One region of the Paenibacillus sp. 2KB_22 genome, then DNA from elsewhere that is predicted to be linked to it. Evidence: a T-box and tRNA genes for the amino acid it is inferred to sense, from the RefSeq annotation. Region 1 holds a T-box; the other regions hold tRNA genes.
The links. The T-box of region 1 lies ahead of leuS (leucine--tRNA ligase). A T-box ahead of a tRNA ligase gene usually reads a tRNA of that ligase, here a tRNA-Leu.
Positions count from the first base shown of each region.

Region 2: it has a tRNA-Leu gene. The T-box ahead of leuS (leucine--tRNA ligase) is inferred to sense a tRNA for this amino acid. The anticodon was not compared.
Region 3: it has a tRNA-Leu gene. The T-box ahead of leuS (leucine--tRNA ligase) is inferred to sense a tRNA for this amino acid. The anticodon was not compared.
Region 4: it has a tRNA-Leu gene. The T-box ahead of leuS (leucine--tRNA ligase) is inferred to sense a tRNA for this amino acid. The anticodon was not compared.

Region 1 covers NZ_JBFRHG010000002.1:1,342,211-1,346,192, forward strand. The annotation lists gene leuS (leucine--tRNA ligase) at 1-1,790, opposite strand, end outside; T-box leader at 1,868-2,138, opposite strand; gene AB4111_RS17000 (phosphotransferase family protein) at 2,250-3,206, opposite strand; gene AB4111_RS17005 (class I SAM-dependent DNA methyltransferase) at 3,422-3,982, opposite strand, start outside.
Region 2 covers NZ_JBFRHG010000001.1:1,434,300-1,438,281, reverse strand. The annotation lists gene pelA (pectate lyase) at 368-1,321, shown strand; tRNA gene AB4111_RS06095 (tRNA-Leu) at 1,494-1,578, shown strand; gene AB4111_RS06090 (carbohydrate-binding protein) at 1,730-3,424, opposite strand; gene AB4111_RS06085 (divergent polysaccharide deacetylase family protein) at 3,833-3,982, shown strand, end outside.
Region 3 covers NZ_JBFRHG010000002.1:1,100,472-1,104,453, reverse strand. The annotation lists gene AB4111_RS15920 (ATP-binding protein) at 1-457, shown strand, start outside; gene AB4111_RS15915 (NucA/NucB deoxyribonuclease domain-containing protein) at 564-1,046, shown strand; gene AB4111_RS15910 (hypothetical protein) at 1,167-1,391, opposite strand; gene AB4111_RS15905 (hypothetical protein) at 1,599-2,048, shown strand; tRNA gene AB4111_RS15900 (tRNA-Leu) at 2,285-2,370, shown strand; gene AB4111_RS15895 (insulinase family protein) at 2,833-3,982, shown strand, end outside.
Region 4 covers NZ_JBFRHG010000001.1:1,521,459-1,525,440, forward strand. The annotation lists gene AB4111_RS06535 (helix-turn-helix domain-containing protein) at 1-79, shown strand, start outside; gene AB4111_RS06540 (sn-glycerol-1-phosphate dehydrogenase) at 308-1,456, opposite strand; gene AB4111_RS06545 (hypothetical protein) at 1,615-1,800, shown strand; tRNA gene AB4111_RS06550 (tRNA-Leu) at 1,903-1,987, opposite strand; gene AB4111_RS06555 (Gfo/Idh/MocA family protein) at 2,210-3,202, shown strand; gene AB4111_RS06560 (DoxX family protein) at 3,257-3,652, shown strand; gene AB4111_RS06565 (winged helix-turn-helix transcriptional regulator) at 3,874-3,982, shown strand, end outside.

The DNA of each region.
Region 1 (3,982 bases):
TCATCCGGGTTAATGACATTACCACGGGATTTACTCATTTTCTCATTATTCGTGCCCAGAATCATACCTTGGTTCACCAGTTTGTGGAACGGCTCTTTTGTATCCACTACACCCAGATCATACAGCACTTTGTGCCAGAAACGAGCGTACAGCAAGTGAAGCACCGCGTGCTCTGCTCCGCCAATGTACAGATCCACCGGCAGCCACTGCTGCTGTTTCTCCTTGGAGATCAGTTCCTTGTCATTGTGCGGATCGATAAAGCGCAGGTAATACCAGCAGCTACCCGCCCATTGTGGCATGGTGTTGGTCTCACGACGTGCCTTCATTCCCGTTTCCGGATCTACCGTATTCACCCACTCCGTAACATTCGCCAGTGGTGATTCTCCAGTACCCGAAGGTTTGATCTGATCGATATCAGGCAGCAGCAGTGGAAGCTGATCCTCCGGTACGGTCTTCATCGTTCCGTCTTCCAGATGCAGAATCGGAATTGGCTCACCCCAGTAACGCTGACGGCTGAACAGCCAATCACGCAGACGATAGGTCACTTTCCCTTGTCCTTTACCGTTCTCTTCCAGCCAAGCAATCATCTTGGCAACCGCTTCTTCATTGTTCAGTCCGTTCAGGAAATCGGAATTCACATGCGCGCCATCACCGGAATATGCCTCTTGTGTAACGTCGCCACCCTGAATAACCTCGATGATATCCAGACCGAACTGCTTCGCAAATTCCCAGTCACGTGCATCATGACCCGGAACAGCCATAACCGCACCTGTACCGTAACCTGCAAGAACGTAATCAGCGATCCAGATCGGCAGTTTTGCACCATTAACGGGATTGATTGCATAAGCGCCAGTGAATACACCTGTTTTGTCTTTCGCCAAATCCGTACGTTCCAGATCACTCTTACGAGAAGCCTGTTCCTGATAAGCCTGAATAGCTTCACGTTGGTCATCCGTTGTAATTGCTTCTACCAATTCATGTTCCGGAGCAAGTACTGCAAAGCTTGCACCGAACAATGTGTCCGCACGGGTAGTGAACACCTTAATAACTTCCTCACGACCTTCAATGGCAAAAACAACTTCTGCACCTGTCGATTTACCGATCCAGTTACGCTGCATATCCTTGATGCTTTCAGACCAATCCAGCTCTTCCAGGTCTTCCAACAGACGCTCTGCATACTCGGTAATTCTCAGGACCCACTGACGCATCGGTTTACGTACAACCGGATGTCCACCACGTTCACTCTTGCCATCAATAACCTCTTCATTAGCCAGTACCGTTCCAAGTGCTTCGCACCAGTTAACTGCGACTTCATCCACATAAGCGAGGCCCTTATTGTACAACTGGATAAAGATCCATTGTGTCCATTTATAGTACTCAGGGTCCGTTGTGCTGATCTCACGATCCCAGTCATAGGAGAAACCAAGCGACTTGATCTGGCGACGGAAATTGTCAATATTGCGGAATGTAATATGCCGTGGATGTTCACCAGTATCCAATGCATGCTGCTCAGCAGGCAGACCGAAAGCATCCCAACCCATCGGATGCAATACGTTGTAACCGCGCATACGTTTGTAACGGGAAACGATATCCGTTGCCGTATATCCTTCGGGGTGACCTACGTGCAGACCTGAACCGGATGGATAAGGGAACATATCCAGTGCATAAAATTTCGGTTTAGCAGGGTCCTCACCCGTTTTAAACGTTTTATTTGTATCCCAGTATTGCTGCCAACTTTTTTCCATGACTTGTGGCTGATAGCCGTGTTTCGGCTGGTTATTCTCACTCATCTATTGTTCCTCCTTCAGGTATTCGCTTTAGCTTTAATTGCAACAAAAAAACCTCAGCATCCCGTAGCGTTTGCAGCGCTAGGGACGAGAGGTTGAATTCCCGTGGTACCACCCTAGTTAGCGGACGAACGTGCTTCGTCATCCACTCCCTTTGGACCTGTAACGGCGGTTAACCGATGCGGATTTCCATTCCTGAATTCCAGCTTCTACTAAGCAGGTTAGACAAAAATGGTGTAATCACCGCATTTCTCCAAGGCGAGTTCGCAAATCACTGTCAACCGGCTTGCACCAACCGCCGGCTCTCTGTTATGTACAGGAATTACTACTGATCCTTATCATCGAAATATGTATACAATATCGGGACCATTATATAAAAAAGCAAGCCCAAAGTCAATATTACATGTTATAATCGCCATCTTGAAGCTCACAGTTTGTACCCTTCATAACGCTGGTTGCTGTTCAGGATAACCGAAAACGCTCAATGCCTTCCTCCAGGTTATGAATGGTCCAATTCACATGTTCCTGATGATCATATTGACGATAAGCGCACTCAATGCGCAGCACCAGATCAAAGTACAAGTCATACAGACTTCTTCTTTTTAGCTCACTTTCAGTCGTAATCGCATGCCCATAACCTTTCACAAAACCGGGTGTATAGTTAAAATGACTGAAAAAGTGCTCCATCAGAGGGTCTGCCCACAGTGAACGTTCAAAATCAATAATCGCTGTGATGCGACCTTTGTCTACTAGAACATTGCCATCCCATAGATCCCAGCTGACAAGAACAGGTTCTTTTACATCATCCAACACATCCGATTTCTCTTCAATCAAGCGTCTCAATTCAGGGTAATCCATCGAAAATGTAATCCCGGCTTCTTCCCCATCGGCAAGAATGTCATCCATCAGATTCATAAATGCTTCTTTCCAAGTGGAATAACGCTGTTTTTGCTCCGAGAAATATCCGAACTTCTCGCCCTTGATTTCATTAATTCGACGATTGTAACACCCCAGTTGTTGTTCAACGGCTTCCTGCTCTTCCGCAGAATACTGATCCTTGACCTGATTATAGGGTGTTCCAGACATGTACTCCATGATAAAATACCGGGCTGAAGCCATGGTTAACGAATCATCATAAACCAGAACTTTGGGTACGGGAACATCCTGCAGCTCGCTGATGAGACGAAGTGCCTCAACCTCGGCAATCATCAGGTCCTGTTCACAGCGCATCAGATTTGTCGAAGCTGAAGGGGCAATTTTGAGTACCACTTGCTGTGCGTCACTCAATGTAATGAGATATGCATGATTGGCCCAGCCATCCACCATTTCCTTGTAGTCCTGTATTTTTGCAGAGAAATTCTGGTCTATTATGGCATTTAGTTGTTCTGACGTAAGTCTTGTTTTATATGTACTTTCCACTTCTACACCTCACCTCGACTATTGGTTTTCATAGAAAACGCTTTCCATCCGACTATTATCGCCTCCTTTACTTCAGCTGGCAATACTTTTTGTCACGCTATTGAGTCTTTCCTAGCATTTCCTTGCCCGATTACAGGAACAAGTCAACTAATCTTTATGGAAAATTAAAAAAACTGCCCTTATGCAACATAAGGGACAGTTTTGATCTATCATTCTTACTTCACAGCAACGTAGAACAAGCGCTGTGCGCTGTCTCCGGCCTCTTTCCATTCAAAATCCGCATATACCTTCACATCTCTAAAGCCTGCCTTGGATAACTCCAGCTTCATCCAGTCTGGGTTGTATGCACGCTGGACATGAACTTCTTCAAACCGCTGGTACATATCCTTGCTGCCATCATCCACACGCGAAAAAATACTGAGATGATGTTCAATTTCACAGCGATCCTGGTCCAAATCACAAGTCCAAATATAAGATACAGAGCGCTCATCCAGCACAAAAGGCTGCTCCTCATCATAACGGATAAGCGTATTGGGATGATGCACATCAAACAAAAACGTTCCATCAGGCTTCAGCATCTCATAGGTCCGCTGGAAGGTTCGAACAACATCTTCTTGTTCGAGCAGATAATTGACACAATCACAGAATGATATCACCGAATCCACAGGTTCCGGAACTCGCCAGTCTCGCATATCCTGCTGCACCCAACGTACGCTGCCTTCCCGATACAAGCGATGACCCTGAGGCGTAGCCTCCATCTTGCTGCGCGCAACCGA
Region 2 (3,982 bases), on a different contig from region 1:
ACCCCTTCGTAATACCTCAATGTTAGCGGAATTAACGTTTTTCCATGAAAGAAGGGATCAAGTTTGGGTATCATTCATGACAAAAACGTCATTATTGATTCGTTTGAGACGAATTTGGATAAATAAATAGGTTTGTCATGAGTTAAAAGAACTATTCCGTTATGTAGTATTTAAGAGATTATATTCATTAAGTTGCATATATTGACAATAATCGATTTTTTGCATATTATCTGATTATCCAATCCACATATTGGATGAAAATTGATTTTATTGTGTTATATATTCAAATTAAGGAGGTTGAGGACTGGTCTTATAGGTAAGGTAGAATTGTGGATGTTATTACAATGAACATGGGAGAGTGTTACATTTGAAAGCAAAGAAAATAGTTACTTTTGTCCTGGCATGCGCCATGGTGTTCTCAACAGTTGGAATTGCAGTTCTCCCTGTAGGGACGGTATCTGCTGCTGATGCATCGGGTACTACAGCGAGTATTTCAGATATTTTGAAGAACCAACTGTCGGATGGAGGTTGGAGAAAAGATTATAAACAAACAAGTGGAGAGTGGGCGAAGTCCACGATTGACAACAAGGCTACATACTCAGAAATTAGAAGATTGGCGAAGGAATTTAAAAAGACGAATGATCCACGCTACTCCACAGCTGCAATCAAAGGAATCAACTTTTTGATCAATATGCAGTATTCAAACGGAGGGTGGCCACAAGTCTACCAAAGCTCCGGATATCACAAGCATATTACCTACAATGACGATGCAATGATTAATGTAATGATCATGCTCGATGAAGTAGCAACACGCAAAGGTGATTTCTCGTTTATCGACAGTACACTTGCTAATCGCAGTAAAAATTCAGTTGCCAAAGGTGTAGAGGCGATTCTAAATACACAAGTCGTTTCGGGCGGCAAGCTGACAGCATGGGGACAACAACATGATTCTGGTTCTCTTAAACCAGCGAGCGCAAGAATCTACGAAGTACCATCACTGACAGCTGGAGAGAGTGTAACGATTGTTAAATTCCTGAAAACGAGACCTGCTAACGCTAGAATTACCGCATCCATTAAAGGAGCGGAGGATTGGTTTAACAAGGTGAAAATTACGGGTTACAAGTATGAAAGAGCAAATGGAGATAGCAAGATTATTGCTGACTCAAAAGCGGCACCGATTTGGGCACGCTTCTATGAAATAGGAACGGATAGACCCATCTTTATTGGTCGTGACGGGGTAGTTAAATACAAATTAAGTGATATTGATAAAGAAAGAAGAGGCGGTTATGCATGGTATGGCAACTGGCCTTCCAAGCTGTAATTTGAGTATACCTTCGTTTTAATGAACCAAACGTTCAGTAGTTAAAGGTAAAGCCCGAATCGACATGGAAGTCTGGTTCGGGCTTTAATGTTATTATTTTCAGTGTTGACATGATAGGTGCCGCATGATATATTATTTCTTGTCGCCGAGATTAATTACGGAGATACAATATGCGGTCGTGGCGGAATTGGCAGACGCGCACGGTTCAGGTCCGTGTGGGCTAACCCCCCGTGGAGGTTCGAGTCCTCTCGACCGCATCTAATCAAAAGACTCCTTGAGCTAATGCTTATGGAGTCTTTTTTGTTTGCATTTTTTGATTGAAATACTAACGTTAGAACTTGAGAGTCCAAGAGGTTAGGGCTTGGCTGCATGAACAACAAATGGTCTTCCATCAGCCAAACGGAACGTTTATTGCGCTGCGGTAATATTAATGCTGTCAATATTGGGTCCTTCCGTTCCGGTGGTCACAACTTTTAATGTATTGGTCCCCGTGTTCATGGGGACCTGTATTGTTTTTTCAACCCAAGTGGACCAGCTTCCCGTTGCTGGAAAGGGCTCATTGCTGATGACTTTGGTTCCGTTAACAAAAATGTCGAGGTTACGGGTTCCGCTTTCCAGCGCATAACGAAACTTTACATTTTTGGTGCCTGTAATCGTGTTGTTAATAGCGTTCCATTGAATGGCTGAACCAGTCATTGCATTAAAGTTGACATACCCGGAGCCAGTGTAACCAGGATAGATCGTTTCAATGGCAGCTTCCGTAAGTGTCGTTCCGGTCTCTGCTTCATAAGTAGTACCGCTGCCTGTATTTCCGCCGTTATTCCCGCCAGTAATGTTGGCAACAAACGTTGTTACGCTCTGAGCCGGGAGCTGTGCCGTGAAGGCTCCATTGGATACGGTAAGCGAAGCCCCGCTTGCCAGGTTGCGGCTGCTGTCCGTAACCCATGAGGATACAGTGGAGGCATTACCATTCTGCAGAACGAATTTTTGGCTTGTGGCCGAAGTTCCACGGTTAATTGCCACGACAACAACCTTGTTATCACCTTTGTATGCAGAGACGAATGTATTCGTATCCGGGTTCTTAGTTGCATCCACTCTGAGATAGCCAGGACGTACAAATTTGGAGAAATGGGCCATATTATATCCGCGTTTGCTTATGGTACCGTCTTCTTTCATCGGACCATACTGTCTGCGGATGTACCACCACACATAGGCCTGGAAATCACCTTCTACCATGGCATTGTGCATGTGATAGGAAACGTCTAGTGCTTCAGGCCAGCGGTCTGCTGAGTTGTTGTCACTGTTCGGAACATACACCTCAGTCATCCACAGTTCTTTACCGGCTCCTTTTTGCTTAAAGAGAGGGTAGGCAAAATTCGAAATCTGGGTTCCATACGTATGTGCTCCCAGAATGTCCATGTTGGCAAGTGCCTGCGGATCATTCAGGATTGGGTCGGATATGTTCTTTAAGTACTGGAAGGATTCAGGCGCCATGACTTTGGTACCTTGAATGGACCCGGCATTTTCTTTCATGAAACGAAGAATCTCTTGTGGAGTCCACCAGGTCCAGTCATGAGCGTAATCCGGTTCATTTTGTACAGAAATGGCATACAGATCTACGCCGTTATTTTTCATATAGGTTACAAAGTCATTCAGATGTTGCGCATATGCGGCATATTTGTCGTATTTCAGACGTTTGGCATTTGTGTCCCCATTGCGGTTGAATGTTTCAACCATGCTGCTCGGCGGATTCCATGGGGATGCAAATACGATAGCTCCCTTTTCAATAGCCCGTTTGGCTGTGGCAACTTCACGATACCAGTTATTAGAATCTGGATCGACGTAGATTCTGAGAATTGAAAAGCCTAACTGATTCTGGTCATTACCGAAAGCCGTTTCACGTTGAGCGGGAGTCAGATCACCAATCCAGGCAGGGAGGTTAATGCCCCCAAAGCCCTTGATCAGTTGTTTTTCCGAGGACAAATTAATGTTGGCATCACTTGCCGCCGAAACTTGTGTAGGACTTAACATGAGGGGTAGAGCTGTTAAGCAGGCCAATAAAACATTGATCGTTTTTTTGAATTTGAATTTCACTACTTTCATCCTCCTCGATAATGGTAAATGGTTACATAGAGAAACCGCGACCAGGGATAACAATTAAGAAGAATTGATAGTCTGGCATTTATTTTATGTAAACCCTTTCAAAACCCCCTTCCACAAATCATAGGAAAGAAATGAAACACACTAACTTCTTTCATTTGTTGATTCTACTAAATAATTCCTATACTGAAAACCTGACAAATTACAGTATTTATTCTAATTAATCTCTTTTTTCTACGGTTCAATGACAATTCTTGTCTGAATACAAAGGTGAAGAGTGGGATGCTGTAGATGCTCGGCTAAGATAGAGGTCTCCAATGGTGGGATGTTGTTTTAAGGAAGGCTTTGGCTTACATATTACTCCCTTCATTATCAAACAATGAGATCACAGAAACTTACGGGGAGGGAATCATGATGAAGGAAAAGAGAAAGCATTATCGATTCATTGCAGGTTGCATGGCATTGTTGATTATGATTTACGTTGGTGTTATGGCAGGAGGCCCTATAGCGGCAGCTTCAGAGTCCCCATCGAATCACAAACGGTTAGCGATTATCATCGAT
Region 3 (3,982 bases), 240 kb from region 1:
GACACATGAGCCTGCGGCACAGAATAAACACATACGTTTGCTCTGTCATGCGGATCTGAATGTTCCTGATGTACTTATTGGTGACCCGCTAAGACTTCGGCAGGTACTGGATAATTTGCTGAGTAATGCGATCAAGTTCACGGAACAAGGTGAAGTGCAGTTACAGGTGGATGTGAGGCAACAAATCATGGATACTGTAGTTTTGGTATTCTCTGTGCGTGATACGGGAATTGGCATTCCTCCGCATCAGATCGAACAATTGTTTGATGCATTTACCCAGACCGACATCTCCCATGCGCGCCGATTTGGCGGAAGCGGGCTTGGGTTGACCATCTGCAAAGAACTGCTGGAACTGATGAATGGTCAGATTTCGGTGGAGAGTACCGAGGGGATAGGTACACAGTTTGAGGTGACACTGCCCTTGCTGCGCCAACATGCCATTCCCAATGTGGGATAATCAAACAAGCAGGACAGCCGGATGGTCTCGGCTGTTTTTTTTATTTTATTGTTTTACGAACGGGCGTTCTGTTATAATTGCAAGTGTTGAATGGGGGAGACACAGCATGAGTAAGAGACGCACAGGACGAAAACGGAAAAGTAAACAAGGCTTCAAAAAGCAGATACTGACGCTGGTAGCGATGCTGCTGGTAGCCCTCTACGCCTGGGCAGGGGGAGAATGGCCAGAGGAGATACCTAATCCATTCGGAGGGACGAATAAGAGTGTAGACCATACGATTACTTTCCCTTCAGAGCGCTATCCGGAAACAGCCAATCATATTAAAGCTGCCATCAAGGCAGGGCATTCGGATGTATGCACCATTGATCGTAGTGGAGCTGAAGGCAATCGGGATCTATCACTCAAGGGTGTTCCGGTCAAAAAAGGTAAGGATCGTGACGAGTGGCCTATGGCGATGTGCGCTGAGGGAGGAACAGGTGCAGATATCCAGTACATTACCCCAAAGGATAATCGCGGTGCAGGTTCATGGGTAGGGAATCAGTTAATTACATATCCGGATGGAACACGAGTGAAGTTTGTAGTGAAGTAACAAGAAGAGAAAAACCAGACGTGCATGCGTCTGGTTTTTTGGTATGATGTGTTGGCATAAATAGTTCTAGTTAACGTATTTTTTAATACGGGAACTGAGTTTCTAGGATTACAGATCCGACTATACGAGTTGCATTCCGCTTAAATGATGAGACCGGATGCTTAACAGACGCGTAACATGTTCAACCTCATCAAACGGTATCCACAGACTTCCGTGAACGGTTCGTAAGGAGAGAATGGATGTATCAGCGGTGCGCTCGGGAAAACCGGTTACTGTCTGACCGCTTGTATTACGAACCATGATCTGTTGTTTGCGCCGGATGGCAATTTCTACCTCTTTTTTCATAAGTCATTGCTCCTGATTATGAGATGTTAAATCCATATGTCAATGTTTTCAATGGTTAATTTGTCTTCTTTATCTAGTCTATCAGAACTAGGTGTAGATTTCCAGAAGAGAAATAAACAATGTTCTAGGTGATTTGTCATGGCTGGCGATTATCCGTTTTTGAATGGTCATTACGGGGTTATATTAGGGTAAAAGGAGGGGAACGGAATGACACAATTGATTATTGGGCTGGCCCGTACCGAGAACGAGGCTATAATTATGCTGAATAAGGCTAAAGAGGAAGGCATTAAGGATAAATATTTGGGAGCGGTAGCGAAGGAACAGCTTAATCTGGAGCTGGTGAGCGAGAAGACGGGGCTGCCCAAACCATTAAAAGGTGCAGGAACAGATGGTGCCTTTGGCGCGCTAAAAGGGATATTGGCTGGTCTGGGGAAACGGATGGATCAGACGATGTCGATCGGGAAAGCAGTGCGCAGACTCGCCGGCAATGAGATCGGGAGTGATACCGATGATTTGGTGCTTACACTGACTGAAGCGGGGATCTCGGAAGAAGACGCACGGTATTATGAAGATTGGCTGTTAAAGGACCACATCTTGGTAATCGTGGAGTGCAGTGAGGAAGAGGCAGCTCGTGTTCGACCCATTTTACTTTTTTAGTTTAATTTAAGGCTGATTTTAGGTTTCTTTAATGTTGGGGAGGTATTCTTATCTCACACCTCCCTTAATATAGATTGGTTTACCGGAAGTCCGGGACCGCAACTCGGACTTTCTAGGCACTGTAAGCTCACGCTTGCAGTGCCTGTTTCATTTCTTAATTATTTTTAATAAAAGGTGTTGCAAAGTTAATTAGTTCATGGTAAGATATTTCTTGTCGCCAAGAAATACATAATCCTGCCGGGGTGGCGGAATTGGCAGACGCACAGGACTTAAAATCCTGCGGTAGGTGACTACCGTACCGGTTCGATCCCGGTCCTCGGCATCTTAAAAAGAAAGATCGCATGACGCTTGTTAACCAAGCTGCATGCGATCTTTTTTTTGTTCTTTAATATGAATGTGATATCATACCTGACCACTTCACCTGCAGTTCATAAACATAAACGCTGCATAATACATATCAGAAGGTACATTTATCTGACTTTTATGAAGAGACGGAACAATGGTGTATACTATCCATAGGCATATATTACCTTTACCTTGCTGAACGATATAAGTTCAACTACACATTTACACGATAACGGAGAGGACAGAAATAACCTGAAGAAGCGAAGCGGGCGCCTTTATCCCCGGATTTTCCCTTTCAAAAGGGAATCAAAAAAATCTGGGGATAACAGCGATCGGAAGGTTGTTCTGTCATCGGAGTGCCCGTGTAAATAACCATATTTGAACTTATGTAGAGTCACAAAACCAATAAAACAATCTTATGGACGGAGGACTCAAGTTTATGTTGAAACAGCTTAAGCCATACAAGGTGTTACAGGAACGCAGAATCGAAGAACTGAAATCGGATGCGTATCTGTTGGAGCACCAGAAATCCGGAGCCAAAATTGTACTTTTGTCCAATCAGGACGACAACAAAGTATTCAGTATCGGTTTCCGCACACCTCCGGAAGATGATACAGGGGTAGCCCATATCCTCGAACACTCCGTGCTCTGTGGGTCCAAGAAATTTCCGGCCAAGGATTCTTTTGTTGAGTTGCTGAAAGGTTCATTGAATACATTCCTTAACGCCATGACGTATCCGGATAAGACGATCTACCCGATCGCGAGTCGTAATGATCATGACTTCCATAACCTGATGGATATTTATCTGGATGCGGTATTAAATACGAATATTTATGTGAATGAAAAGATATTTTTGCAAGAGGGCTGGAACTACAACCTGACCTCGGCCGATGATGAGTTAACCTACAACGGAGTTGTATATAACGAGATGAAGGGTGCCTTTTCTTCACCGGAACGAATGGTACGCAGAGAAGTGCTGAACTCCCTTTTCCCGGATACCACATACTCCTCCGAGTCTGGCGGGTTCCCGGAAGCTATACTGGATCTAACGTATCAGGGACTGCTGGATTTCCACACGAGATACTATCATCCTTCCAACAGTTACATCTATCTCTACGGGGATATGGATATGGAAGAGAAGCTGCAATGGCTCGATGAGAATTATCTGAATGCATATGATCGAATCGAGATCGATTCGGCCATTCAACTTCAACCTGCCTTTGCAGAACGGGTAGACACAGTTAAGACTTACTCTGCGGGAAGTACGGAATCCGAAGTGGATAACAGCTTCTTGACCTATAATGCGGTGATTGGCACAAGTCTGGACAAGGAACTGAACATCTCGTTCCAGATTTTGTTATACGCCTTGCTGAACGCTCCGGGAGCGGTATTGAAACAGGCTTTGCTTGATAAAGGAATTGCCAAGGACGTCTACGGTTCGTATGATGACAGCTTATATCAGCCTGTGTTCACCGTCGGATTGAAGAAGAGCAATCTGGCGAGCAAAGAGGATTTCCTGGGAACGGTCCAAGAAGTGCTTGAACGTGTGGTGAAAGAAGGTTTCGATCCTAAAGCGTTGCTTGCTGGAA
Region 4 (3,982 bases), on a different contig from region 1:
ACAAGCGGAGCAATTTTTCCGCATCCCAAAAACTATTTTGTTCGCAGATGTCATCTTGAAAGATCGTCGCAACAACTAAATAAGCGAACAGCCAAAAGGCTCTGATCTCCTTCCAGGAGGCCAGAGCCTTTTTAAAATGAAACATATCCCTCTTCTCTCCCGACCTTGAAACAGCCTCCTGGCTCTTCCGTCAACAACGTCAGGTAAATCCCCCTTCTCTGCTTTCTAATCCCAATCAAGGCCATTTTAGCGCTCTAGAAGCTAAGTTTACACAATCTTGGAGACCGAACCTCCTTAAAAGTCACCTTTACCTCGTGTTTAACACTTCATTGATGTACTTCAATCCGGTATATCGAGGACGAAGTGTATGCGCGGTGGTAAACGCATGTTCCACCATCTCCGGGGTTACACCAAGCTGTTCAGTAGTCACAGGTCCACCTACTTGCTCCAACCATGCGATGAGCTGAGCAGCCTCCGGCAATTGGTTATATATTCTAAACACTGGTTCATCTGATGTCTGTGCAAGTTCTTTATATTTCACCGTAAGCAATGCACAGGCTACGCCAACTTTGGCACCATGCAGCACCGGTCTTTCTCCCGCTTGCATGAGATCCATCTCCAAGATGTGGGACAGGTGATGCTCACCTCCGGATGCCGGACGGGAATGGTCAATGATCAGCATGGAGATGCCAGAAACAATTAATGCGTCCATTAATACAGCTACTCCCTCTGCTCGCCCCTCCGCAATAGCTTGTATATAATCAATGCAGGAATTCAGCGCTTCCTCTGTCATTCGATAAGCGACCGGACAGAACGGTTCTCCTCCCAGCTCACGAGAAACAATCCAGTCTGCAAGGGAAGTATATTTGCCAAGCATATCTCCGAATCCAGCAGCCGTCATCTCTTGGGGGGCTTGCTCCAGGATATTCATATCCGCAAAGATGGCCTCAGGCGGAACAGCCTGAAATGTCTGTTTGACGCCGCTTACAATTAAGGGTGCACCTGCAGAGGTAAATCCGTCCACTGAAGCCGCTGTCGGTATCGACAGAAAGGGCTTGTTCATTTTGGAACATACAAATCGCACCAGATCATGAATGGTGCCTGAGCCCACCGCAATGACAGCCTGACTTTCCAATTTCACACCCAACATGACCTGCACGATAGCTGCTTCATCCGCAATAATATCACCCGTACGATTCTCCGGCAGAGCGATCTCATCCACATGCATTCCCGCTTCTCGAATACTGTTCAGCACATCAGATCCAGCAGCCCGAAACGTATGTCGATCATAAACAACCGTAACATGATGGTACCCTTGTTCAGACAAATAACCCGGTAACCTCTGAATGGCCCCAGCTTCCAGATAAATGAGCATATCTACCATTCGGTGTTGATGACCGCAAGCGCACTGCTGTGCTTCCTCATTCCATGCTGCAATTCGTTCGTTCATATTCATTCGCTCTTACCCTCCCATATGAGATATCATGCATAATTAATGGGTTAAAACCACAAGATAAAAAAGGAAATAAAATGTGATGATTTTCCTGATCACACTTTACTTCCTGTACCCAATATTTGCAAATCCATATCTCACATTTCCAAGTAGGTGACACAATGAAATTAACCAAAGAATTAGGAATTTCGCTCGGATTTCTCGCCGGAACCACCTTTGGCAGTGGTATCGCTTTTTTGTTTCGTCTCCAGTCGGTTGAAGTTATTGCCAGTGTTACACTGTTCGGAATAGCAGGAGCTATCACCGGACTCATCATGGCAGTCATTTTGCGGCAGCGGCAGCACTAGAATGCCAGCAGCAAAATACTTGATTCACAATAATATAGTAAAAATAAAGAAAGGTTCGTGAATTGCATTAGAGCAACTCACGAACCTTTCTTTTTGATTTGATGCGGTCGAGAGGACTCGAACCTCCACGGGGGGTTAGCCCACACGGACCTGAACCGTGCGCGTCTGCCAATTCCGCCACGACCGCATAATATGTATCTCCTCATCCATCGATGAAAAGTGTTCCGGTGAAGCAATTCCTTGTTTTACCGTAATTCAGAGTATACATGCTGCAAAATAAAAATGCAACTTCTTTTTATCCATTCAGAAAAAGGACATATGTCCTTTTTTATCAACGTCAAACACCCTATCGTATTATTAAGCAAACAAACCACCAATACGAATGATACATTGAAGGAGAGATCTCATTTTGAAAACAACCCATCTGTGCTTTATCGGTGCCGGGTTTCATGCATCCACGAATATATATCCTTCTGTTGTTGAAGTCGGAGCGCAGATCCAGGCCATTGCCACTCGCAGTATGGAACGCTCCGAAGCAGCTCTGAAGCGATTTGGCAGCAATGGCAAAGCGTATGATAACGCTCAGCTCATGCTAGCGCAAGAAACCTGTGACGGAATCGTTGTCGTCGCCCAACCCATAGATCAGACTGCTCTTGTCCTTGAATGCATTCGGGCTGGCAAGAATGTATACGTGGACAAGCCACTTGGATGGAATGCTGCGGAAGCCTCCACTGTAGCAGAAGCTGCCGAGCAGGCTGGCGTCGTTGTCATGGTCGGTTTTATGAAACGTTATGCTCCGGTATACATGAAGCTTAAGGAGCTCATTGATGGGGGTTCGCTAGGTAAGGTGCGTTCATTCCAGATGAAATTCGCTGTAGACAGTACCCCATTTTGCAAGGATGAGGAACAGTTCATGAAGCTCGCTGCCATTCATATGGTCGATCTGATGCGCTACTTATTCGGAGAAGCTATACGAGTTACAGGCACAACCGTGAAGGATGGGGAACATATTAATCAGAGCATTTCCTTTGTATTTGAGAATAACGTGGTAGGCAGTGCTTATTTTACCGGCATGAGTGCCTGGTCACGTGAGAGTGAAAGTGTGCTCATCACCTTCGACAATGGATTTGCGTCAGCTGAAGAGATCAACACACTTACTGTTCATCAATCCCGAAGCTCCACCAGCGTTGCCTGGAAATCTCTCGAGGAGCAAGATACTGTATATACACCTTCCGGATCTCCCATGTCAGGAGCTTATCGCGACCTTTATCTACGCGGTTTCGTTGGTGAAATGGCGCACTTCATCGCCTGTTGCCAGAACCAGACAGCCCCACATTCCAGCGCCAAGGATAATATTGCAACGATGGCTCTATGTGACTCCATTCTATCGTCACTGAAGTAGCGTATATACGCTCATCATTATACTTTATACATCCAGAGAAGAGGAAATCATCTCATGTTGGACACGGGTTTACTTATCATTCGTCTCGTTATCGGTTTTATTATGATCGGACATGCATGCAAGAAACTGTTTGGCTGGTTTGGTGGTGAGGGTGTATCAGGGACAGCTGAATTTTTCGGAGCAATTGGCCTGAAACCCGCTAGAGCCTTGGCCGTGTGCGCCGGACTTGCTGAATTGATTGGTGGATTCCTGTTTGGAGTCGGTCTATGGATTATCGTTGGAGCCATTCTGCTCATGCTTCCGATGGTTGTAGCCGTAGCCAAGGTTCACGCAGATAAAGGTCTATGGAATCTGAACGGAGGATTCGAATATAACCTTGTGATGATCGGATCATTACTTGGTGTTGCTCTCGCTGGAGCCGGTGCATATTCCCTCGACGCCCTGATATAGTGTACAAAATTCATCCCATTTATTGAGCCTCCATGTTTCGCAAGACGAAACTGGGGCTCTTTTTTCTTATAAACATCTTCACATCTGCCTGCGCCTAGGATTAGGGTTTATAATATGCATCATAAGTGATATGCTCTTTCATGAACTATACGTACGTTATGTAATGTAACCATCCAAATAGATACTATAGAAAATCACCGTAAAGTGGAGGTGCACTTATAATGAAAAAAGATGCAATCAAGCCATGTCCAACGCCATACGGCTGTTCCGTGGAAGTTACTCTTAGTGTGATCGGAGGCAAATGGAAAGGCGCCATTCTGTATCATTTAT